DNA from 3 places in the Bacillus sp. 2175 genome. Region 2 is predicted to be linked to each of the others. Evidence: predicted binding sites of a transcription regulator. Region 2 holds the regulator's gene; each other region holds the start of a gene.
What was found. Region 2 encodes LexA, which represses DNA repair genes until DNA is damaged. Its sites were predicted from a motif close to CGAACATATGTTCG; they were not measured.
Positions count from the first base shown of each region.

Region 1: recN (DNA repair protein RecN) is a predicted target of LexA. The motif match lies at 2,948-2,961, and genes of this name have one in related genera.
Region 3: ACXKY9_RS11000 (YolD-like family protein) is a predicted target of LexA. The motif match lies at 1,933-1,946, and genes of this name have one in related genera.

Region 1 covers NZ_CM173819.1:3,943,394-3,951,491, forward strand. Annotated here, with positions in the region: gene spoIVB (SpoIVB peptidase) at 1-972, opposite strand, end outside; gene recN (DNA repair protein RecN) at 1,091-2,830, opposite strand; gene argR (arginine repressor ArgR) at 3,095-3,544, opposite strand; gene ACXKY9_RS20350 (TlyA family RNA methyltransferase) at 3,687-4,526, opposite strand; gene dxs (1-deoxy-D-xylulose-5-phosphate synthase) at 4,530-6,422, opposite strand; gene ispA ((2E,6E)-farnesyl diphosphate synthase) at 6,724-7,614, opposite strand; gene xseB (exodeoxyribonuclease VII small subunit) at 7,614-7,844, opposite strand; gene xseA (exodeoxyribonuclease VII large subunit) at 7,834-8,098, opposite strand, start outside.
Region 2 covers NZ_CM173819.1:3,457,350-3,465,447, forward strand. Annotated here, with positions in the region: gene ACXKY9_RS17875 (phosphate/phosphite/phosphonate ABC transporter substrate-binding protein) at 1-784, opposite strand, end outside; partial or broken gene ACXKY9_RS17880 (metallophosphoesterase) at 970-1,467, shown strand; gene ACXKY9_RS17885 (IS4-like element IS231C family transposase) at 1,529-2,965, shown strand; partial or broken gene ACXKY9_RS17890 (bifunctional metallophosphatase/5'-nucleotidase) at 3,092-4,219, shown strand; gene ACXKY9_RS17895 (DUF896 domain-containing protein) at 4,259-4,498, opposite strand; gene ACXKY9_RS17900 (YneB family resolvase-like protein) at 4,544-5,200, opposite strand; gene lexA (transcriptional repressor LexA) at 5,342-5,962, shown strand; gene ACXKY9_RS17910 (DUF4097 family beta strand repeat-containing protein) at 6,055-6,858, opposite strand; gene ACXKY9_RS17915 (DUF1700 domain-containing protein) at 6,859-7,401, opposite strand; gene ACXKY9_RS17920 (PadR family transcriptional regulator) at 7,394-7,717, opposite strand; partial or broken gene ACXKY9_RS17925 (LexA family protein) at 7,880-7,999, shown strand.
Region 3 covers NZ_CM173819.1:2,058,757-2,066,854, forward strand. Annotated here, with positions in the region: gene istA (IS21-like element IS232 family transposase) at 1-892, shown strand, start outside; gene istB (IS21-like element IS232 family helper ATPase IstB) at 882-1,634, shown strand; gene ACXKY9_RS11000 (YolD-like family protein) at 2,083-2,418, shown strand; gene gerPF (spore germination protein GerPF) at 2,627-2,842, opposite strand; gene ACXKY9_RS11010 (hypothetical protein) at 3,050-3,385, shown strand; gene ACXKY9_RS11015 (hypothetical protein) at 3,430-3,630, shown strand; gene ACXKY9_RS11020 (SDR family oxidoreductase) at 3,772-4,479, shown strand; gene ACXKY9_RS11025 (DUF6944 family repetitive protein) at 4,619-5,293, shown strand; gene ACXKY9_RS11030 (YqaE/Pmp3 family membrane protein) at 5,408-5,620, shown strand; gene ACXKY9_RS11035 (KTSC domain-containing protein) at 5,688-5,894, opposite strand; gene ACXKY9_RS11040 (PBP1A family penicillin-binding protein) at 6,364-8,098, shown strand, end outside.

The DNA.
Region 1 (8,098 bases), 490 kb from region 2:
TTGATGAGATAATGCGATAGGCATTGCTTTATCCATTATACCGTTTTTCATATTCGTATTTAATTTTCCAAAAATACCATATGGACTATTAATTGTAATATTGCCAATCACTTCACGGTCTGGTGAGAATCTTGCTAATTTCTCCCCTGGATTCCCATGACTACCTCTTTCAATTGATGTAACTGTCGAGCGCATAATTTGTCCATCTTCGACTTGAATCGGCTTTTTCGTATCATTATCAGAAATAACATGACCAAGTGCCCCATATTTCATAGAATCTGGATGAACAAATGTCATCGTTCCAATTCCAGCTGCCGAATCACGGATATACAAGCCAATTCGATAAGACGATTCACCGTTGTCTTTTTGTGGAGTTAGCTTCGTACGAATATATTTTCCATCTCTTAACAATACAAGAGTAAGCGGTTCACCTGTTTCTCCACTATTATGAATAAACGGTGCTACATCACTCATTCTTTCAATTGTTTTACCATTAATTTCAGTAATCATATCTCCAATTTGTACACCTGCTGTTTCACCAGGAGATATTTTACCTTTTTCAGTTTGAATTAAATGATGGCCTACAACAAGTACACCTTTTGTATTTAATTTCACACCAATTGATTGTCCACCTGGAATCACTTTAAAATCTTTTAACACTTTCACATTTACTTTTTTCACTGGAAAACCAGCAAGCTGAAATACCATATCAGCTTCACCATTTTGATGAGAATTTACCATAAGTCCTTGTTTTTGTTCATTCGAACTCACTGTAAATACATGACGATTTGTGGATGAAGCTTTGAAAACTGGTAATGATGATATTTCTGATTGTTGCCCTTCAAAAACAACAAGTTGTTTCGGTGATGAAATAAACGTTCGAAGCGGTTTAAAACATCCAATAAAAACTAAAGAAACAAGGAGACAAAGACCTATTATTTTTCGAAATTTTTCTAATTTCAACTTGTTCACTCTCCTCGCTCCTACCCCACATTCAGCCTCTTGGCTTCACTTTTTAATCTCTCCTTGCAGTGCTTTATTTATAACCGGAAGAATTAAGAAATCGTCATTTGAGAAAAAAAGCTATCCATTACTGGATAGCCTCTGCTGTCTGTTTAAAATGATGCGCTTGCGTAAGTAATTCTTTCGCATGCTCTGTCGTTAAATCTGTGATTTCCACACCAGAAATCATTCGAGCTATTTCTGTTACTTTATCCTCCATAGTTAAAACAGTAACTGATGTAATTGTCCGATCATTCGCTACTTGTTTTCGAATAAATAAATGTGAATCCGCCATTGAAGCTACTTGAGGTAAGTGCGTAATACAAAGTACTTGCGAGTTTACTGATACTCGATAAATTTTTTCCGCAATAGCCTGTGCGACCCGGCCACTTACACCCGTATCCACTTCATCAAAAATAACAGATGCAACCCCTTGATGCTTAGAAAAAATGCTTTTTAAAGCTAAAATGATACGAGATAACTCTCCGCCAGAAGCAACCTTTGAAAGTGGTTTTAGCGGCTCTCCTGGGTTCGTTGAAATATAAAATTCCACATGATCGTAACCATCCGCCGTAAGTCTTACCGGCGCACCTTCCACAAGGGGCTCTTCTGCATTTCCTTCTCTCTTCATAATTCTCACTTCAAATTTCGTTTTTTCCATATATAATTCTTTTAATTCCTGATGAATTGCATTTGTAAGGTGTTCTGCAAGCTCATGACGCATATCACTTAACAACGTTGCTTCTTTCATAATAACACTTTCTAATTCCTTCAACTGTTTCTTCGTCGTTTCAATATGAACGTCTTTATTTTCAATCGTAAAAATTTCCTGTTCAATTTTATCAGCATACGCTAAAATCTCTTCTACATTATTTCCATATTTTCTCTTTAGCATACGAATTTCATTCAAACGTGTTTCAATTTCATCTAAACGATTTGGATCATATTCCATCATATCGAGCTTTTCCCTCAGTTGATAGGCAACCTCTTCTAATAAGTAATAGCTATTTGCAATTGAATCATGATTCTCTTGATACACTTCATCTAAATGTGTAATACTTTCCATTTGCCCCATTGCACTTCTTACATTATCTAATCCTTGTCCGTCGGCACTTAAAGAACGATATGCATCACCTAACGCTTTATAAATCTTTTCAAAATTAGAAATTTGCAATCGTTCCTCAGTTAATTCATTTTCTTCATCCATCTTTAAATCCGCCTTGCGAATTTCCTCGTGCTGAAATTGAATTAAATCTAAGCGATGTGCCATTTGTTGCTCATTTTCACTTAACGATTTCAATTGTTTTTTTAATTTTTCATAGTCAGCGTATACGTTTTGATATATGTCTAATTGTTTAACGATTCGATCCCCATCAAAGTGATCAAGCATAAACAGATGTCGTTCTTCATTCATTAAATCTTGCGTTTCGTGCTGTCCATGAATATCAACAAGTGTTTTCCCAATTTCTTTTAATATGCTAAGTGTAACAAGCTTCCCATTTACACGACATACACTCTTCCCGTTCGCAGCAATATCACGCTTTAAAATAATCATACCATCTTCTATTTCTATATCTAACTCTTCTGCCTTTTCAATACATGGATGCTTCTCATCTTCAACATAAAATAGCCCTTCAATCTCAGCCTTTTCTGTTCCATATCGAACAAATTCTGCTGACCCACGGCCACCTACAAGTAAACTAATTGCATCAATAATAATCGATTTTCCGGCCCCTGTTTCACCGCTTAAAACCGTTAAACCTTTTTGAAAAGAAATATTTAATGCTTCAATAATAGCAAAGTTTCTAATCGATAATTCCGATAACAATGCCCCATTCACCTCGTTATAAAATAATCCCTTACTAAAGGATTTTCTCAGTTCTTCATTCAAATAATCATGCTATATATTTGTATGTATATACTCTTCTAACCCGCTTCATTGTACCAAACATTTGTTTTACGGGTCAATCCATCTATTTTTTAACTTTATGCAAACAAAATATTATATTACAATTGAAAATTCATATTTTTAACCAATAAAAATATCTTGTTCACTTTCCACTTTACGATGGAAAGCAAACAAGATTTTTTGTTACAACATATTTAAGAAACGATCAGAGACAACACCTGTATCGTCAGGTGTACGGCAAATAATTAAGCAAGTATCATCACCACAGATGGTTCCGATGATCTCATCCCACTCTAAATGATCAATAAGTGCTCCAAGTGAATGAGCGTTACCAGGCAATGTTTTTAGCACAAGCATATGTCCTGCCGTGTCTAATTTTACAAATGAATCCACTAGATTTCGTTTTAATTTTTGTAACGGGTTAAATCGTTGATCTGCTGGCAAGCTATATTTATAGCGCCCATCATGTAATGGCACCTTCACTAAGTGCAGTTCTTTAATATCGCGCGATACTGTTGCTTGCGTTACATTAAATCCCTCATTACGTAAAATATCAACTAATTCATCTTGTGTTTCAATTTCTTTGTTTGCAATAATTTCCCTGATTTTAATATGGCGCTGACCTTTATTCATACATTTGCACCTCACACTATCTCTTACCATAGTTTAAACATTGGTATACTTCACTTATTTATGTTAACTTATAATTCGTTTCTTGTACACAATTGTTTTTACAATCATTATACAATTACAGCAAAAAGAGGAACAACATATGTTATTCCCCTTTCCCTTTTTGTTTTAGAACGTCATGCGCTTCTGTAACAACTTGCTCTATAGAAATCGGAGAATGATTTTCGCCATTCTCACGTTCACCATGCCATTTCAGATGAATTAAAAATTCAATATTACCATCCCCACCCGTAATTGGTGAGAATGTTAAACCTTCCACATCATAGCCTTCTTTTAAAGCAAACTCGACAATCATTTCTACAACAGCTTCATGTACTTTTCTATCACGAACGATACCTTTTTTCCCAACTTGCTCTCTTCCAGCTTCAAACTGCGGTTTAATTAACGCTGCTACATCTCCGTTAGGCATAAGCATTGTTTTTAAAACTGGCAGTATAAGCTTTAATGATATAAATGAAACATCAATACTTGCAAATTGAGGTAAACCACGTTCTAAGTCTGCCGGTGTCACGTAACGGAAGTTTGTTCGTTCCATTACAACAACACGCTCATCTTGACGTAATTTCCACGCTAGTTGATTGTATCCTACATCTAATGCATAAGATAATTTCGCTCCATTTTGAAGCGCGCAATCTGTAAAGCCACCAGTTGATGAACCAATATCTATCATAACTTTATCTTGTAAATCAAGATGAAATGTCTCTAATGCCTTTTCAAGTTTATAACCACCACGACTTACATACGGCATAACTTGTCCCTTCACCGTAATCTCAGTATCTTGCGAGATTTTCTCTCCTGGCTTATCAAGTCTCATCTCATTTGCATATACGAGTCCGGCCATAATGGCGCGCTTTGCTTTCTCACGCGTTTCTATAAGTCCTCGCTCTACTAATAGTACATCTACTCTTTCTTTTTTTACGCTCATTTGTTACGCCCTTTTTTGTTTTGATGGAATCATTGTATGAATACGGTCTACAACAGCATCTGTCGTTAAACCAATTTCTTCTAATAATTTTGTTACACTTCCGTGCTCTATGAAGCGGTCTGGAATACCCATTCGTTCAACTAATGCACTATGGTAACCATTTTCAGATGCAAATTCAACTACTCCTGTTCCAAAACCACCGATTAAACAAGCTTCTTCAATCGTTAAAATCGGTATATTCTTTCCTAGAAGATCATGTAAATATGCTTCATCCATTGGTTTAATAAAGCGAGCATTCACTACTTTCACTGAAACCCCAGCTTTTTCAAGACGCTCAGCTGCTTCCATTGCCATTGGTATTGTCGTACCAAACGTTAAAATAGCTGCTTGTGTCCCCTCTTTTAACGTCTCCCACGTACCGATTGGAATCGCCTTTAATTCTTTATCCATATGAACGCCAAGTCCATTACCGCGAGCATAACGCAATGCGATTGGTCCATCTTCATATTGCATCGCCGTATAAACTAAATGTTGCCCTTCATTTTCATCTTTCGGCATCATAAGCACCATATTCGGCAAGTGACGTAAGAATGAGATATCAAATACGCCTTGATGCGTTTCACCATCTGCTCCTACTAATCCCGAGCGATCTATTCCGATGAAAACATTTAAATTTTGGCGGCATATATCATGAACAACTTGGTCATATGCTCTTTGTAAAAATGTTGAATAAATCGCTAAGAATGGCTTCATTCCTTGCGTTGCCATACCTGCTGCCATTGTTGTAGCATGCTGTTCTGCAATACCTACATCAATCATACGATCTGGGAATTCTTTTTGGAATTTCTCAAGTTTTGATCCAACAGGCATTGCAGGTGTAATTGCTACGATACGCTCATCCGCTCTCGCTAGCTTAAGTACTGTTTCACTAACGACAGCACTCCATGCTGGTGCAACTTCTTTCGGCTTAACGAAGTCACCTGATTCAATTTTATAAGGTCCTGTTCCATGCCAAGTTCCAATAACGTCACTCTCAGCCGGTTTATAACCTTTTCCTTTTTTCGTAATAACGTGAACAAGCACTGGGCCTTTTGTTTTCTTTGCATATTGCAACGTTTCGAATAACTTTTCATAATCATGCCCATCGACTGGACCTAAATATGTAAAGCCTAACTCTTCGAAAAAGACACCAGATACTAGTAAATATTTAAGACTATCTTTTATTTTCTCTGCTGTCGCAGCCACTTTCCCGCCAACTGCTGGGATTTTCTTTAATATATACTCTAATTCATCTTTTACCCAGTGATATTTTCCTGCGGTACGTAAACGACCGAGCACATTATGAAGCGCACCAACGTTTGGTGCAATTGACATTTCATTATCATTCAAAATAACAATCATGTCTGTTTTTTCATGTCCAATATGGTTCAATGCCTCTAAAGCCATTCCGCCTGTTAAAGCACCATCTCCAATAATTGGTATAACATATTCTTTCGTTTTCTTTAAATCACGTGCCAGAGCCATTCCCATTGCAGCCGATAACGAAGTCGAGCTATGACCAGTTTCCCATACATCGTGCTCACTCTCGCAACGTTTCGGGAAACCACATAGACCTTGATATTGCCTTAATGTACCAAACTCTTTCGCACGTCCAGTTAAAATTTTATGTACATAGGATTGATGTCCTACATCCCATAAAAATTTATCTTGCGGGCTATCAAATAATTTGTGCAGAGCAATTGTGAGTTCTACTACACCTAAATTAGGTGCAATATGTCCACCTGTTTGAGAGAGCTCTTCAATTAAAAACTTACGAATATCCTCACTCAATCCCTCTAGTTCACTGATAGACATATCTTTCAAAAAACTAGGGTTTTGAATTTGCGTTAGATCCACATGGATCACTCACTTTCATTTCATAATCTGTCAACATGTCAAATATTATAAAAAACATTTACACAAAACAAGAAATTCTCTTTTCTATTTTTCGTCTTGTCCCGCTATTAACCAGTCTATTGCGCCCTAATCCTATTATAAACCATATTTCTTTAGGCGATGAAAAAAATAGCCGCTAACACGAAGTGATAACGGCAATGTAATCTACATATATTTTTGCCAATAACAAGAAAAGAAAAACCTTTTCCTACATTTATATCATAAAATGATGAATGACTCAACAAATGAAAACGCTGTTATATTAGTTATTACGTTTTGCAATCAAATCACAAATAGATAGTAAATATTCATCTTGTAATTGCAAGGAACTAATCGCACCTTTTGCTTCTGCAATTGTTTCTTCTAAAATATCCTTTGCTCTATCTACAGTAAACAACGTTGTATATGTGCTCTTTTCATTAGAAAGATCGCTACCAATCGGTTTTCCAATCTCTTCTTCAGTTCCTTCGACATCTAAAATATCATCTCGAATTTGGAAAGCTAGACCGATATATTTGGCAAACGTAAGCAACTTTTCTTCTTGCTCTTCTGTCGCATCAGAAAGTATCGCACCCGCAAGTACAGCAAATTCAAGCAGTTTTCCGGTCTTATGTTTATGGATGTACTCCAATTCATCAATCGTAAGGCGTTTCCCTTCAGCTTCCATATCTGCCACTTGTCCGCCAACCATTCCTTCTGGTCCTGCTGCTTTTGCAAGTTCAAGTACAAGTCTTACTTTTTTTTCGGCAGAAATTTCTTTTTGCTCATATGCCATAATAACTTGAAAAGCATACGTCAATAAGCCATCTCCTGCTAAAACTGCCATCGCTTCACCAAATACTTTGTGATTTGTGGGCTTTCCTCTTCTTAAATCATCATCATCCATACAAGGTAAATCATCATGAACTAATGAATATGTATGAATCATTTCAAGAGCACAAGCTGCACCTACTCCAAGATTTCTTTCTTTCCCAAACGCTTGTAATGTTGCAAACAAAAGTAACGGGCGGAGACGTTTTCCACCCGCTTCCAAAGAATATGCCATCGCTTCACGAAGTACATTTGGACATTGTAATTCATTTGCATAGCTTACAAGTTTTTCTTCTACGAAAGTTTTACTTTCTTTCAAAAAAGTATCAAAAGCAATCGTCACTATGCTTCATCTCCTAAAGCAGTAAACGGTTCAAGCTCTCCATCTTCCCCAAGAATAACTGCCATTTGTTCTTGTACATTCTTCAGCTTCTCATCACAAAGCTTAGATAATTCCATACCTTCTTTAAAATAAGAAATCGCTTCTTCTAAAGGTACGTCACCTTGTTCTAGCTTAGAAACAAGATGCTCAAGTTGCGAAATTGCCTCTTCAAAGCTTAATTTATTTTCCATTATTCAATTCACGCTCCTCTATGCCTGATACGCTACAATCTAGTATTCCATCTTGTAATTGAACTGAAACAGCATCTCCAAGGCTTACATCTTTCACACTTTTTAACACTTGCTTCTCTTCATCATATACAAGCCCGTACCCTCTCATCATTACTTTAAGCGGACTTAACGCTTCAAGTTTTTGAGCAGCTCTTACAAAGGCAAATTCTTTCGTTTGAAGTAACGTTTGCATTTCACGTTGTAATTGCTTTTGC
Region 2 (8,098 bases):
TCCATTCTGCATCTAAATCAGATCGTACAGAAATTGTATCGTTCGGAATTTTCTCAGTAAATTTCACTATTTTCGTTTGATCAAATATATTCGGATAATCTTTTTTTACAATATTACGAGCATCTTGGAATACAACAGCCGCATCTACGTCACCATTTAAAAGAGCAATAAGCGACTGATCGTGACCTTTTAATGTAACAGGTTTCACATCTTTTAACGGATCAATTCCCTCTTTTAATAGAACAGCTGCAGGCCACACATATCCCGCTGATGACGTTACATCTTGATAGCCAATTTTTTTACCTTTTAAATCTTTTACACTATTAATATTTGAATCTTTCTTAACAACAAACTCAGATTTATAATAATCTACTAAATCTTTTGTAGGGGCTCCTGTTTCATTCTCTACTCCAAAACGTTGTGCTTGTAAAATTACATTTGCAGCCTTCTTTTCATGTGCTAATACGTACGCTGTCGGCGGTAAAAATCCTACATCTACTTGTTTAGATGCCATCGCTTCTACAATTGTATTGTAGTTCGTTGAAATACTAACTTTTACTGGAATATTTAACTTATCACTTAATAGCTTCTCAAGCGGTTTTGCCTTCGCCTCTAACGTATCTGCATTTTGAGAAGGAACAAATTGAACATTTAAAGTCTTCGGTACATACCCTTTTTTCGTATCTTCATTTTTACTTGCGCTTGATTCCTTCGTTCCACAGCCACTTAATAATCCCGCTGCTAGTACAACTGTTGTGCTCATTGCAAAAACTTTTTTCAACATATTAATGCCTCCATTTTTCATTGTTATAAAATAACCTTTCATAAACATGAAGAAATATATCACATATTTTTACAAATAATTGATTATTTACAGAATCTTTACACATTCTATACACTCACATTAAAATTCTCTTCACATATTTGATATGATGAATTGGAAGATAACAATAGAAAAGGTGAGTCATATTGGAACAAAATCAAACTGTAACTTTAAACATCTTATTAACAAGCGATATACATGGCACTGTTTATCCTATTCACTACCAAGATAACTCCCCAGCAGAACTTGGTTTAGCTAAAATTTCTACTCTTATAAAAAAAGAACGTTCCCAAAATACAAACGTTCTTTTAATTGATAATGGCGACTTTATTCAAGGAACACCATTTACTTATCATTATGTTACATACGAAAAAAACAAAAAAAACCCAATGTCCTTATTAGCGAATTACTTACAGTATGACGCTGCAATTATCGGCAATCATGAATTTAATTACGGGATGGATATATTAAATAATGCTGTGACTACTGCGAACTTCCCGTACCTATCAGCAAACATTTTAGATAAAAACATAAAGAAACCTTATTTCGGAAAACCTTATATAATCAAACAGATTGAATCCAATATAAAAATTGCTATTTTAGGGGTAACAACACATGCCCATCAACTTAAGAATTTGCACTACCCCCAAGTGTCAAAAAACGTTATTCTTTCTAAAAAGCTAGCTAGAAAGGATGACATTTTTTATGAATCTTTCAATTCAAGATGAATTACAACTATTTTCTGAAGAGCTGTATCGTCATTTAACCCCTTCTCTTTTGGAAGAACTCGCTAAAGAATTAGGTTTTGTAAAAAGAAAACGAAAGTTTTCAGGAAATGAATTAGCTACCATATGTATCTGGGTCAGTCAACGTACAGCGAGTGATTCTCTCGTTCGACTATGCAGTCAATTACACGCCGCCACAGGCACTCTTATGAGTCCAGAAGGACTCAATAAACGCTTTGATAAAAAAGCGGTTGAATTTTTGAAATATATTTTTTCTGCATTATGGAAAAGTAAACTTTGTAAAACATCAGCCATTTCAAGTGCAGCACTCACGTATTTTCAACGAATCCGTATTTTAGATGCGACGATTTTCCAAGTACCGAAACATTTAGCACATGTATATCCTGGGTCAGGTGGTTGTGCACAAACTGCAGGTATCAAGATTCAATTAGAATATGACTTACACAGCGGACAGTTTTTAAACTTCCAGGTAGGTCCTGGAAAAAATAATGATAAAACATTTGGAACAGATTGCTTAGATACCTTACGGCCGGGTGATCTGTGTATTCGTGATTTAGGATATTTTTCATTGGAAGACTTAGATCAAATGGATCAACGTGGCGTGTGCTATATATCAAGACTTAAGTTAAACCATACCGTCTATACGAAAAATCCATTTCCAGAATACTTTCGAAATGGGACAATCAAAAAACAGTCACAGTATATCCAAGTTGATTTAGAGAACATTATGCACACGTTAAAACCAGGACAAACGTATGAAATAAAAGAGTCGTATATTGGCAAGAATCAAAGATTATTTACAAGAGTAATTATCTACCGATTAACAGAGGAACAAATACTGGAACGTAGAAAAAAACAAAGCTATACCGAAAGTAAAAAGGGGATTACATTTTCAGAAAAGAGTAAACGATTAACGGGTATCAACATATATGTTACGAATACGCCTTGGGAAGTGGTTCCGATGGAACAAATCCATGATTTTTACTCCCTCCGCTGGCAGATCGAAATCATATTTAAAACGTGGAAATCTCTATTTCAAATTCATCATTGGCAAACTATCAAACAAGAGCGATTAGAATGCCATGTGTATGGAAAACTCATTGCCATTTTTATATGTTCTTCCACGATGTTTAAGATGCGCCAACTTCTGTTGCAAAAGCACAAAAGAGAACTAAGCGAATATAAAGCAATTGGGATGATTCAAGATCATCTATCCCTGTTATATCAAGCGATACAGAGAAACACCCGTATAATAACAAAGGTTTTAATCCGCCTGTTTACCCTACTAAAGAAAAATGGCCGGAAATCCCATCGATATGAGAAGAAAACTATCTTTGATATTATGGGTGTTGTCTATGAGTATAATGGATTGAGAAAACAAAAGAAAGCTGCATAAGAAAAAAATGAAACCCGTTAGGGTTTATTTCGTATGCTCATTTTTAAGAGGATTATACTGTTTAAAAGTTTGTTCATTTCAATTAATGGAAAACCGTAGAGTTTCTATCCTTAAGTTGATGGGCATGGGGTAACAACACATTACATACCAAATTGGGAACAGTCCCATCACATTAAAGATTTACTATTTGAAGATGCATTAAAGACTACAAAAGAATGGGTTTCTTATATTCGCGAACATGAGAAACCAGATTTACTAGTCGTAGCGTATCACGGGGGAGTTGAACGAGATTTACAAACCGGGGTACCGACTGAAGTGTTAACAGGAGAAAACCAAGGATATGCAATGTGCCATGAAATTGAAGGCATAGATATCTTATTAACAGGCCACCAACACCGGGAAATTTCTCACACAATGGCTAACGGTGTAACAATTTTACAGACCGGATGCAATGGACACTCAGTTGGAAAAGTAAAAGTAACATTCGAAAAAACGAAACATAAATGGGTGAAAAAAGAGAGTTCTTCTGAATTATTATCTGTACAAGGATTTGAGGCGGACCAAGATGTACTTTCATTGGTAGCCGATTACGAAAAGAAAACACAAAAGTGGCTTGATCAACCTATTGGAATCATTCAAGGGGACATGCAAATTTCAGATGCTATGCAAACTCGTTTGCATGATCATCCTTTTATAGAATTCATAAATAAAATACAGATGAATATAGCTAATGTATCAATTTCTTGTACAAGTTTGTTCCATAATACATCTCCAGGTTTCCCGGAACATGTAACAATGCGTGATATCGTTTCTAATTATATTTATCCAAACACATTAAAAGTAATTAAAATAACTGGAGCAGATATAAAAAATGCTCTTGAACTCTCTGCTTCTTATTTCACATTAAAAACAGATGGATCAATCACCATAAGTCCTACCTACATAGAACCAAAGCCACAACATTATAATTATGATATGTGGGAAGGGATTTCATACGTATTAAACATTTCAAAACCAATTGGTGAAAGAGTAGAATCTTTACAGCATAACAGTGCTCCTCTTAATATGAATGAAGAATATGACGTTGTAATGAATAATTATCGTGCAAGTGGCGGGGGAAATTTCTTTATGTTTCAAAACAAACCAGTAGTAAAAGATATACCCACAGATATGTCTGAACTTATCGCTAATTATATATTGGAACATAAAACGATAGAAGCAACAGTTAATAACAACTGGAAAGTTATTAAATAACGATTTTTACAAATAAAAAAGATGGGCTTCGCCCATCTTTTAATTTAATTTTGCATTATCTTGCTTTTTTAAAGCTTTTAATTTCGTCGGTGTAACATCTGTACCTTCTTCGTTAACAACTTTAATACCTTTAAGTTCGTTTAACATATTTTGACGAAATCCTTTTAAATATTGTTCACGTAGCGATTGACGCTCACGTTGCTCTTCTTCAGTTAAACCTTCAGCTTTTGCTTTTTTCGCTAAGAAGTTAATGCGTTCAACGAGTTCGTGATTAATCATCTCGAATCCCCCTTCTAATCAAAACTGATTATTATCATACAATAGTTACTCTTCTTTATCAAGCAATTGCTTCGTATACTCTACATATCTACGATGTACAGTCGCCTTTGAAACATTATGACCAAATCCACGTAATGTTGCTGCAATTTCTTCAAACGTGAGTTCACTTTTTCGCAAACGTACAATTTCCTCAATTGGCACTTCTTTTTTCTCTCTTCCTACACTTAAATGACGATTTTTTAAATTTTTTTCTGGACGATAACCTTTTTCTACTGCACGTTGCATACCTCGTTTAATTTTCATATTATGAATCTTTCTTTGATATTCTTCAACAATACCAATAATATCTAATACCATCGAATCAGAATCCGACAATTGTAATTCACCGTTATGTGTATGCGTATATACTTTTATGCCTTCTTTATGTAAACAATGCATTAACGCGATCTTCGCATTTCCTCTACCAAGACGCGTTTCATCTTGTATAAGTAACACATCAATTTGTTCGTCTCGAATTGTATCCAACACCTCTAATATACCGTCACGTTCAATTGTATATCCACTAGCCTGCTCTTCAATCACCTTAGTAACATTCATTTGATAGCGCTCAGCTAAATGCAATAATTCATCTTTTTGACGTAATAATGATGTTTCTTGTGCTTCTTTCGTTGTACTCACACGTGCATAAATAATTGCATTCATTTTGAACCCCTCTTTCTCCCTATTATTTCCCTATAGTGTAACATAAATCCGCCATTTGTTCGAACTTATGTTTGTAGAATGTTTTTTCACATGTTATACTTATTAATAAGAAAAATGAAAGAAAACGAGGTGTTAGAAAAAATGGAAAAGTTAACGAAACGCCAGCAAGACATTCTCGACTTTATTAAGCTAAAAGTACAAGAAAAAGGATATCCACCTTCCGTACGTGAAATTGGTCAAGCAGTCGGCCTCGCTTCTAGTTCTACAGTGCACGGACATTTATCACGATTAGAAGAAAAAGGATACATTCGACGCGATCCAACAAAACCACGTGCCATTGAAATTTTAGGTGAAGACCGAATGGATACGGAAACACAATCTGTTATTCAAGTTCCAATTGTCGGAAAAGTTACTGCTGGTTTACCAATTACAGCGGTCGAAAGCGTAGAGGAACATTTCCCACTTCCAGCTAGTATTGTTGCTGGAGCAGACCAAGTGTTCATGTTACGTATTTCTGGAGATAGTATGATTGAAGCTGGTATTTTCGATGGAGATTTAGTTGTTGTTCGCCAACAACAGTCTGCATATAATGGTGAAATTGTAGTCGCTTTAACAGAAGATAATGAAGCAACTGTTAAACGTTTCTATAAAGAAAAAGACCATTTCCGTTTACAACCAGAAAATTCTTCATTAGAACCTATCATTTTAAAACAAGTGTCAGTTATCGGGAAAGTAATTGGCGTATATCGTGATTTACATTAAAAAATAATAAAAAGAAGATAATTACCTTATTTATATACGGTAATTATCTTCTTTTTTGTATTTTGATAGATTTCCATGCATTCTATTTCTTATTAACGAGTTTTAATCGTCACATCTCCAGCAGCCGTTTTACCACTAATCTTTTTACTACCATTTCCAATTGTTACGTTTTTATTTTCTTCATTAAAAATCGTTACATCTCCGGCAGCACTTTGCCCAGTAATTACCGCATCTTGTGGTTTTTCCGATAAAGTAATATCTATATCTCCCGCAGTTGAACTTGCTTCTAGATTATACTTAGAATCATGATCTTGAATATTTATTTCCCCACTTGTTGTTTTTGCGGTCACTTTCCCTAATACCTTCTTAAAATTCACCTCACCAGCTTTTGTCGATCCCTCCACATTCTTAGCCGTTATTTGTTTCAACTCTACTTCTCCAGCAAGTGTTCTAACACTTACGCTATCACTTTTCACATCACTCATCTCGATTTGTCCAGCAGATGAATTTACTTTTACATCTTGGTAAGAGCGTTCGGGCACAAGGAGAGTCAATTTAGACGTTTGAAACCTAAAATCGTAAAAAGAAAAATCAAATGAAGCACCTTTTTCTCTTTCCCCAATAACTTTTAATGTGTCACCATCTTCTGCGATACGAATCTCTTGTTTACGTACATCTCCTGATTGCTTGATATAAAAAGAAGAGTCAGGAGATTTTTGGACAATAATATCCCCGGCATCTAACTTAACTTCTATATTTTTTAATGTTTCGTTTTTAATTACATTTTCTTTATCGCCTTTTTTAGCAGTTTGTACTGCTTTTTCATATGTTTGGGAAATTCCTATTACTCCAATAATGATACAAGCAATAGCGATTAAAAATAGTTTTTTCATCATTTACTCTCCTTTTATCATTTTGAAGTTCCATATTACATATCGTACACACAATCTCTTAAACCACTTTGTACTATAAAAAGCGATAATACATAACAATAAACCTACTCCAACAAACGTTATACTAACGAAAAGATCCAACCATATAAAAGTACCCATAAATACTTTTCCAATAACGAAAAATGGTGTTACTACACTAGCAATACCACCGATCCAAAAAGAAAATATAAAAGCAATAATTGCGACTAACGGTCCTAACACAATAATAAAATTAAACAAACTAAGTCCAATCGCTGCCATAACAGCTCTTGTCACATTTGAAGTCGATGGATTTTTTTTCATTTCATCGAAGCGATACATCGCAAGTAATTCTTTCGCTATTACTTTCGGAGAACCAAGGCCTTGTATTATTTCTGATTCAGTTTTCCCCTCTTCTAGTCCAAACTGAAAGTGCTCTTCATAATCCAATAAAATATCTTGCCTCTCTTCCTCTGGTAACTTTCTAAGATAACTTGATAATTCTTTAAGAAACCCTTCTTTACTCATCCCATTCCACCCCTTCAATAATTTCTTGTACCCCTTTCGCAAAATCACACCATTCTGTTACTAACAAATGAAATTGCGTCTCCCCTTGCTCTGTTAATTGATAATATTTACGAGGTGGCCCTTCCGTAGATTCCTTTAAATACGTTTGAAAATACCCTTCTTTCGTCAAACGACGTAATAAAGGGTATACTGACCCTTCCGATATTAAAAATTTATTAGAAATTTGCTGAACAAGTTCATAACCGTAACTATCTTTACGTTTTACAAGTGCTAATACACAAAGTTCAAGCACACCTTTTTTAAACTGAACGTTCAAGTGCCATCCTCCTTTCCTATCTTAGTACTGTTCAATGCACAGTACCTATCTTATCCATAATATACCACTCGGTATTGTTTATTGCAAGGTACTAAGCTATATTTATTTCCAAAATTTAGAAAATGAACTAACGAAATCCTGAATAAGACTATGTTATAACTAAGCAGCATTACGTTAATATCATTGAGTAATGATTCGATTCACAAGCCACAAACTTACAGCCTTGCAGATGAGGACGTAAAAATCATTGGTCGCGTTGTACAAGCAGTAAAGAATTATTAAGTTATAGCACAAGTGATTTAAAAAAAGATAAAATCAATTCTTTTGAAAAGATTTTCTTAGTAACATGATTCAAAATAACCAAAAATAATCCATTGCCTA
Region 3 (8,098 bases), 1.4 Mb from region 2:
AGTGGGTGTCCGTTATGAGACACCTCCAGGAGAACAAGCTCAATTAGATTGGAAAGAAAGCATACGATTTGAAACCAAAAGTGGCGAAATCGTATATGTGAATGTAGCTGTACTTTTATTGTCCTACTCGAGATTTAAAGTTTTTCATTTGAATATTTCAAAATCACAAAGTGTTTTAATGTCATTTATGACAGAGGCATTTGAAATGTTTGGTGGTGTACCGAAGGTAATTGTCACGGATAATATGAAGACGGTAATGGATGAAGCTCGAACAGAACACTTTACAGGAACGATTAACAATAAGTTTGCCCAATTCGCTCAAGATTTTGGATTTAAGGTACAACCTTGTATCGCAGGGCGACCAAATACCAAAGGGAAAGTAGAAGCGCCAATGAAACTTCTAGACGAAATTCATGCTTATCAAGGAAGATTCACTTTTGAAGAATTACATGAATTTGTGCAAAAATTATGTGCAAGAATTAATCAAACATTTCATCAAGGGACTGGTAAGATTCCAGTGTTTGCCCTAAAACAGGAAAAGAATCTCCTACAACCACTCCCGAAGAGCGCGATAAGAGATTCCTATATGATTAAGCATAAACTTGTAAAAGTTAATACATCAGGCATGATATCTTACAAATCGAATCAATACTCAGTTCCAGCTGAATATCAAGGTAAAACCGTCGGTTTACAAGTATATGATAATCAAATATATGTTTATCATAACATGAAGTTAATTGTACAACATAAAATCAGCCAATCTAAGCTCAATTATAAAGAAGAACATTATAAAAAAGCATTGGCTAAGTCACTACCTAAATATCCGAACATTGACAATTTGGCGAAACAAAATTTATCAGTAATTGGTGAGGTATATAGAAATGAAGAATAGCTATCAACAATTAACAACAAACCTAGAGTATTTAAAATTAAAACAAATGGCACAACATTTAGGTGACGTAGTCGATTTTAGCATTAATAATGAATTATCCTTCGTAGAGACACTTGTTAAACTGACAAACTATGAGATTGATGTACGAGAACAAAATATGATTCATTCTATGGTGAAAATGGGCGCATTTCCTCATAGAAAGGAGGTTGATGAGTTTGATTTCGAATTCCAGCCGAGTATTAATAAACAACAAATCTTAGATTTTATTTCTCTACGTTTCTTAGAGCAACAAGAAAACATAGTATTTTTAGGACCTAGTGGTGTTGGTAAGACCCATTTGGCCACGTCTATTGGTATAGCAGCAGCTAAAAAGCGAACAAGTACTTATTTTATTAAATGTCATGATTTACTTCAAAATTTAAAACGTGCCAAGATTGAGAATCGCCTAGAATCTCGTTTAAAGCACTATACAAAATACAAATTACTTATTATTGATGAAATTGGGTACTTGCCTATTGATCCGGAGGATGCAAAATTATTCTTTCAATTAATCGATATGCGTTATGAAAAGCGTAGTACCATCCTAACGACCAATATCAACTTCAAGTCTTGGGACGAAGTATTCCAGGACCCTAAACTCGCCAATGCCATACTAGATCGTGTCTTACATCATGCCACGGTGGTCAGTATTGTAGGACAATCCTATCGAATTAAAGATCATTTTAGCAAAGAAAATGATTGATTTTGTACATGCTTAAACAAGCGAAAATGTACATGTTTATCTTGACATTTACACTTAAAAATAAATCATTTTAATATAGATGAATTATGTATTCCAGAAAGAACATTAGTTAGGATAGAAAAATAAGCTTTGAAATATTTTTTAGAAAAAGGCGATTTCACTTTGGGTGAAGTCGCCTTTTAGTTGTTATATGCATGTTATATAAGAAATGAGAAGTTTATTTGATAAAGGAAAAAAGTATGGAGATAAATAAAATTATGTTTTTTGTTAAGAAATAATAAGTATGGCTCTTCTCAAAAGAACGTAAGTTCGTGTATAATAGGAACGAATGTTCTTTTAAGAAGTAACCTAATTATAGTTTAGAAGTAAATTCGAGTTTAGTAAGTATTAAAAATAACTAAGGGATAGTATGGCTAAATAAATGTATAAATGATCAAGGAGATAAAAAATGAACGATGTAAAGATACAAAAAGAAGAAAGAGAGTGGGTTCCGTTTACAGTAATGTCCGAACGACTTTTAAATATGAGAAAGATTATTGGAGAGAAATTAAAAGTACAAAAACCGCTTTTAACAAATGAAGCAAAAGAGAGAATTTCTGATAAATTATTAACGTCATTACTGTCTGAGAAAGAAATATTGGTAACATATTTTGAAGATGGTTACATACTAACAAGCTACATGACTGTTGTACATATCAATCCGGTAAAACAAATTGTAATTTGTACAGACGCTTTTTATAAAACTTACGTATTTAACGCTATGGATATTATTGAAATAACGTAAAAGAAGCTGAGTATTAAATGGCAGCTTCTTTTATTTCTGATTTATGAGACAAATAATACAAGAAAAAGCAGCTAGCTTCGTGCTAGCTGCTGAGCCCCAGGGAAAGGGAGAAAAAGATAGGGTACTCCAAAATCGACAAGAGCTGTCAAACAGCCTGATTATAGTATAGACAAATTAAAATTTTCTATACAGAAAGTTGAACATAAGATTAGGCTGTACCCACTTGGTTTTGATCTGCAAGGTCAGAATCAAATGTATTGGTCGCGCTAACACCGCTAAAAGTATTAACAACAAAACCAACGTTTGATGCGCCGGAACCATTATAAGCTTTCGTATTTTCTTTCGGAGATACGTTGTAGAAATCACCTAAGTTAAATGATCCATTGCTATTTTGTACAACTAAATTTCCTACAACTGATGGCATAATTTTCACCTGCTTTATAATAAGTTGTTAACATTACTATATGGAGTTATAGTTCAGATGGTTCATACAATAAAAATTGTGGAATAGTAAAACGTTTGGAGCGTGGATTTCAATAAAAGTGTGTTAAAATTAATATAATAAAGTTGAGTAATTTTTTAAAAAAATTTGTATAATTGATATATATGAAAATAAAGGAGGCAAAATGTAATGAAAGATATTATGAAAAAAGTTGATTTAACAGATGCCAAATCAAGTAATCTTGTTGCACTAATTTATAGTAATGAAGTTATATTAGTTGAAGACGCATTTTGTCCAAATGAAATAAAATTAAAGTTTAATGAAATTGCAATTTTATCTGCAATTAAAACAGCTCATATTGCGAAAGTGTCTATTAGGAAAGAACTTGAAGCGCTTTTTCATGATACGGGTGTTATATTAGTGAAACAAAATGTTGATTATGGTAGTAGCCAATCTATTACCATGCATTTTGAGCAATTTAAAAAATTGCAAGATGAGATTGAACATTTAAATAAGAGTATGTAATAAAGCAGCTAAATAAAGGTTCTATCATAAAGGTGGAATGTGTTGTGTTGAAAAAGTGGTTTAGAAATTATTTGGGTGAATCGCATTGTAAACATAAATATATTTTTATTAAGATGCAGGATAATGAGGATTTTAAAAAAGGTACATTAGGTGTAGTTTATATTTACCAGTGTGAGAAATGTGGAAAAGAGAAGTTGAAATATAAAAATAATAATGAAATAAACAATGAATTTTTAGATATATAGCAAAAAGTAACCATGATGGTTACTTTTTTGTTTATGTATGCAATATCAAAACTATTACTAAAGTATGAGTTGAGTTGATACTATAGTAAATCGCTGAATAAAAATGAAGAGAGTAAGATATAGGGAAGGAGGATGAGGGAAATGAAGCGAAAAGAAATTAGTAAATCTGTAATTATTACAGGCGTGACACAAGGGTTAGGACGTGCGATGGTTGATCGATTTCATGAATTAGGGTGGAACATATATGGTTGTGGACGTTCAAAAGATAAAATTGAAGAACTAAAAAAACAGTACAGTAAAATACATGATTTCCAAGTAACTGATGTTTCAGATTCTCAGCAAGTTAACAATTGGGCAAATTATATACTTAATAGACATACGGCTCCCAATCTGATAATAAATAATGCATCAATTGTAAATCAAAATGCACAACTTTGGAAAATTACGGCTCAAGAATTTGAAAATGTAATGAATGTAAACGTGAATGGTGTAGTAAATGTAATAAGAGCATTTGTTCCCGCAATGGTAGCTAGGAAAGAAGGAATTATCATTAATATGAGTTCTAGTTGGGGGAGAGAAGGTGAAGCTGAGCTTGCGCCATATTGTGCCTCGAAATTTGCAATTGAAGGTATCACTAAATCTATGGCCCTGGAATTACCCCATGGCATGGCTGTAGTTGCTTTAGATCCTGGAGGGAGTATTAATACTCCAATGCTGAAGTCATGTGCGCCACAATATATAAATGAATCGCCTACACCTGAAACTTGGTCACATAAAGCGATTGAATATATATTGAATATAACAATAGATAAAAATGGAGATTCATTGACATGCCCAGCATGCGTATAAAAAGCACCTTTAAGGTGCTTTTTATATTAGTAGCACATTATATCATTCACAAAATTACATCTGAAAAATAAAATAAAAGATTAAGGGTGAGATTTGTTTGTTTTGAAAGCTTTAGAAAATATTTGAATAGGTGATAAAAATGAATCCAAGCAGTTTAAAAGTGACAGGGGCATGGTTTCAAGTGGGAGGGAATCTTACAGCTGCTATTGGAACGACAAGAGGATTTATTGGAGAAGAGAAAGTTGAATCGGATCTTGTTATTGTAGGAAGCTCATTACAAGCCCTCGGATATATATTACAAATCATTGCGAGCAAGTATGATGATGGGGAAGAAAAAAGAGAAAATCAAAATATAGGCTTAGAGAATCAAAGTAAATTACTTGATCAGATAGGAATTGAGTTATTAGCATTAGGCAATATATCAAATGTAATAGGAACATATTTTAATATAAATGAACAATTGAAAGAAAATGATTATCTTATCATTACAGGGAACAGTTTACAATCGATCGGTGCTTTTTTAGGAGTAGAAGCAGCTTTGGTGGATATAAATGTATTACAGAAAATTATTATACTGGGTAACTCCATGCAAAGTTTAGGGGCTGGATTACAAGCGTATCAAGGTGTTTTAAATGTATTGAAAGATGAGAAAGAAAATAAAGATAATATTTTTGATAAGAAGGATGAGAGAATCATTGCACTCATTGGTATTTGGATACAAGCGATAGGAACGTTAATTTCCGCAATTGGAATAACTGCAATAGAGGAAGAAAATAGGCTAGAAAACAATGAAAAGTCTGAAATACTTATATAAATAGAAGGAGATACATTGATTTTAGAGGCAGGTTAAGATTAAAATGGTAGTAGGTTTTTTTGCGTATATTTTGAAAAGTGATATATAAAATACAAAATAAGGAGTTTTCAAGGGATGATGTATTTATTAGCAATTTTTCTTCCACCTGTTGCTGTATTGTTTTGTGGAAAACCATTTCAGGCAATAATAAATTTCATATTAACATTAATATTTTGGGTTCCAGGAGTTATACATGCAATTCTTGTAGTGCATGATAAAAAAGCTGATCGGCGTTTGAAAAAACAAATTCAAGCATATGATGAAATTAATAAGAGGAACCGAAGATAATTCATCTGTAAAATGTTTTTAAAAGAAAGGAGGATTCACCTCCTTTCTTTTTTAGTGGGTGTTAAGTTTAAATTTTTGTGTGGCGGAAAGAATTTTTAATGTAAGTATTATGATAATAACTTTTAGATTGTGCATGTAATAGGCCAGTATAAATGCTTTCTGGTACATTAAAGAAATCATACATACCATGCTTTAATTGGATTCGCAAAATCATAGAAAAAGGATTATAACCAACAGCAACTATATTTTTTGAGGTAACCGGAGATAGCTTCATTATTATGCAACTCCTTATTTTTCATTTTTAATAATTCTTTGTAGGTAACGGTATTGTGGTGTTGAAATCTTTATAATTAAAGAGGTATTATACCTATATTCAATATATTTAATATTGGTTATACGTAATTATAAGTAAGTTCACACGAAGTTCATATTGATATGCTATTTTTATTTCACCTTTGATTTATTAATAAGAAAATATTGACCATTTGAAAAAAAGGTATATTATTTATACGAGGTAATAAAAATTCACTTCTTTCATTATTATGCTAAAAGGGGCAGCATTATTAGAAAATTAGAAGTGAAAATAGTATGTATAAGAGCCATTTTAAAATTTGTAATCTGTGAATTGGGAAAATATTGAATGCTCCAGGTCAATACACTTTCTTGCCTAAACGTATTTACGAAAGTGACCTCAATATTTTTAATTAAATCAACGGGAGAATTGAAAGGCAGGAGAAAGTAACATGTCAGAAAATTATCGTTCTCGCGAGGAGCGACGACAAGTTAAAAAGAAAAAACAACCAGCTTCTAAAACACAAAAACCAAAAGGTAAAACATCATTTTTCCGCAAGTTTTTAATTACTTGTTTATTACTTGGTATTGTAGGTTTAGTGGCGGGGGTTGCTACCTTTTTCGTAATGATTAAGGACGCACCAAAACTGGAAAAAGCAAAACTTGTTAATCCGTTATCCTCAAAAATTTATGATAAAAACGGGGATTTGGTATATGAATATGGAAAAGAAAAAAGGACGAATGTTACGTATGATCAAATACCTAAATTAGTAGAAAATGCATTTTTAGCGACAGAAGATTCACGTTTTTATGAGCATAGCGGAGTAGACTTTAAAGGTACTGCCCGTGCTGTTTTAGTGAGTCTTAAAGGAGATTATGGCTCTCAAGGTGGAAGTACGATAACGCAGCAAGTTATTAAAAACTACTTCTTATCTATGGATAAAACACCAAAGCGTAAGGCGCAAGAAATATATTTAGCTTATAAGCTAGAACAACAGTATTCAAAACATGAAATATTAGAGATGTACTTAAATAAAATTAACTTAGGTAATCGTTCATATGGTATCGCAACAGCAGCACAAAACTACTATGGTAAAGAATTGAAGGACTTAACATTACCAGAAGTTGCGATGCTTGCAGGTTTACCGAAAGCACCGAATAACTATGATCCAACGAAAAAAGAAAATGTTCAAAAAGCAACAGAAAGAAGAAATGTTGTTCTAAGTTTAATGAACCGACATGGATATATAACAAAACAGGAAATGGAAGAAGCATCAAAAGTTGACGTAGAAAAGGGGCTTAAGCCTGCAGCTCAACTACAAACAATGCCATACCCTGCATTTATGGATGCAGTTGTGAAAGAAGTAGAAAAAGAATTGCCAGATGCTAATATTGGTTCTGACGGTTTAGAAATTTATACAACGTTAGATCCGAAAGCACAGAAACTTGCTGATAATATTTTAAATAATAATATCATTGATTATCCAAACGATAAATTCCAAGGTGCATTCACATTTATGGATACGAAAACAGGAGAAGTTCGTGCTATAGGTAGTGGCCGTGGAGAAAATAAAGCTGTATTTAAAGGGCATAATATGGCAATTGAATTAGATCGTGCAGCTGGTTCAACGATGAAGCCGATTTTCGACTATGCTCCTGCAATTGAATATTTAAAATGGGCTACGTATCATCAAATCGATGACTCTCCATTTAAGTATTCAACGGGTCAAGAAGTTCGAAATGCAGATAGAAGTTATATGGGTCCAATTACAATGCGTGAAGCATTAAAAATGTCGCGTAATATTCCTGCAATTAAAACTGCAAAAGAAGTAGGGATTAGTAAATCAAAAGAATTCTCTGAGAAACTAGGTATTACATTTAATACAGCACCGACAGAATCGACAGCTATTGGTACAAATGAAGTATCGCCAACTGAAATAGCGGGTGCTTATGCGGCATTTGGTAATGAAGGTAAATATACGAAACCGCATTTTGTTAAGAAAGTTGTTTATCCAGACGGTAAGTCACAAAGTTTTGGACAAAAACCAAAACAAGTTATGACAGATTCTACCGCATACATGATTACTGATATGCTTCGTTCTGTAGTTACATCGGGTACTGGTACATCGGCAAATGTAGGCTCTTTAGATGTAGCTGGTAAAACGGGTACGACAAACTATTCATCAA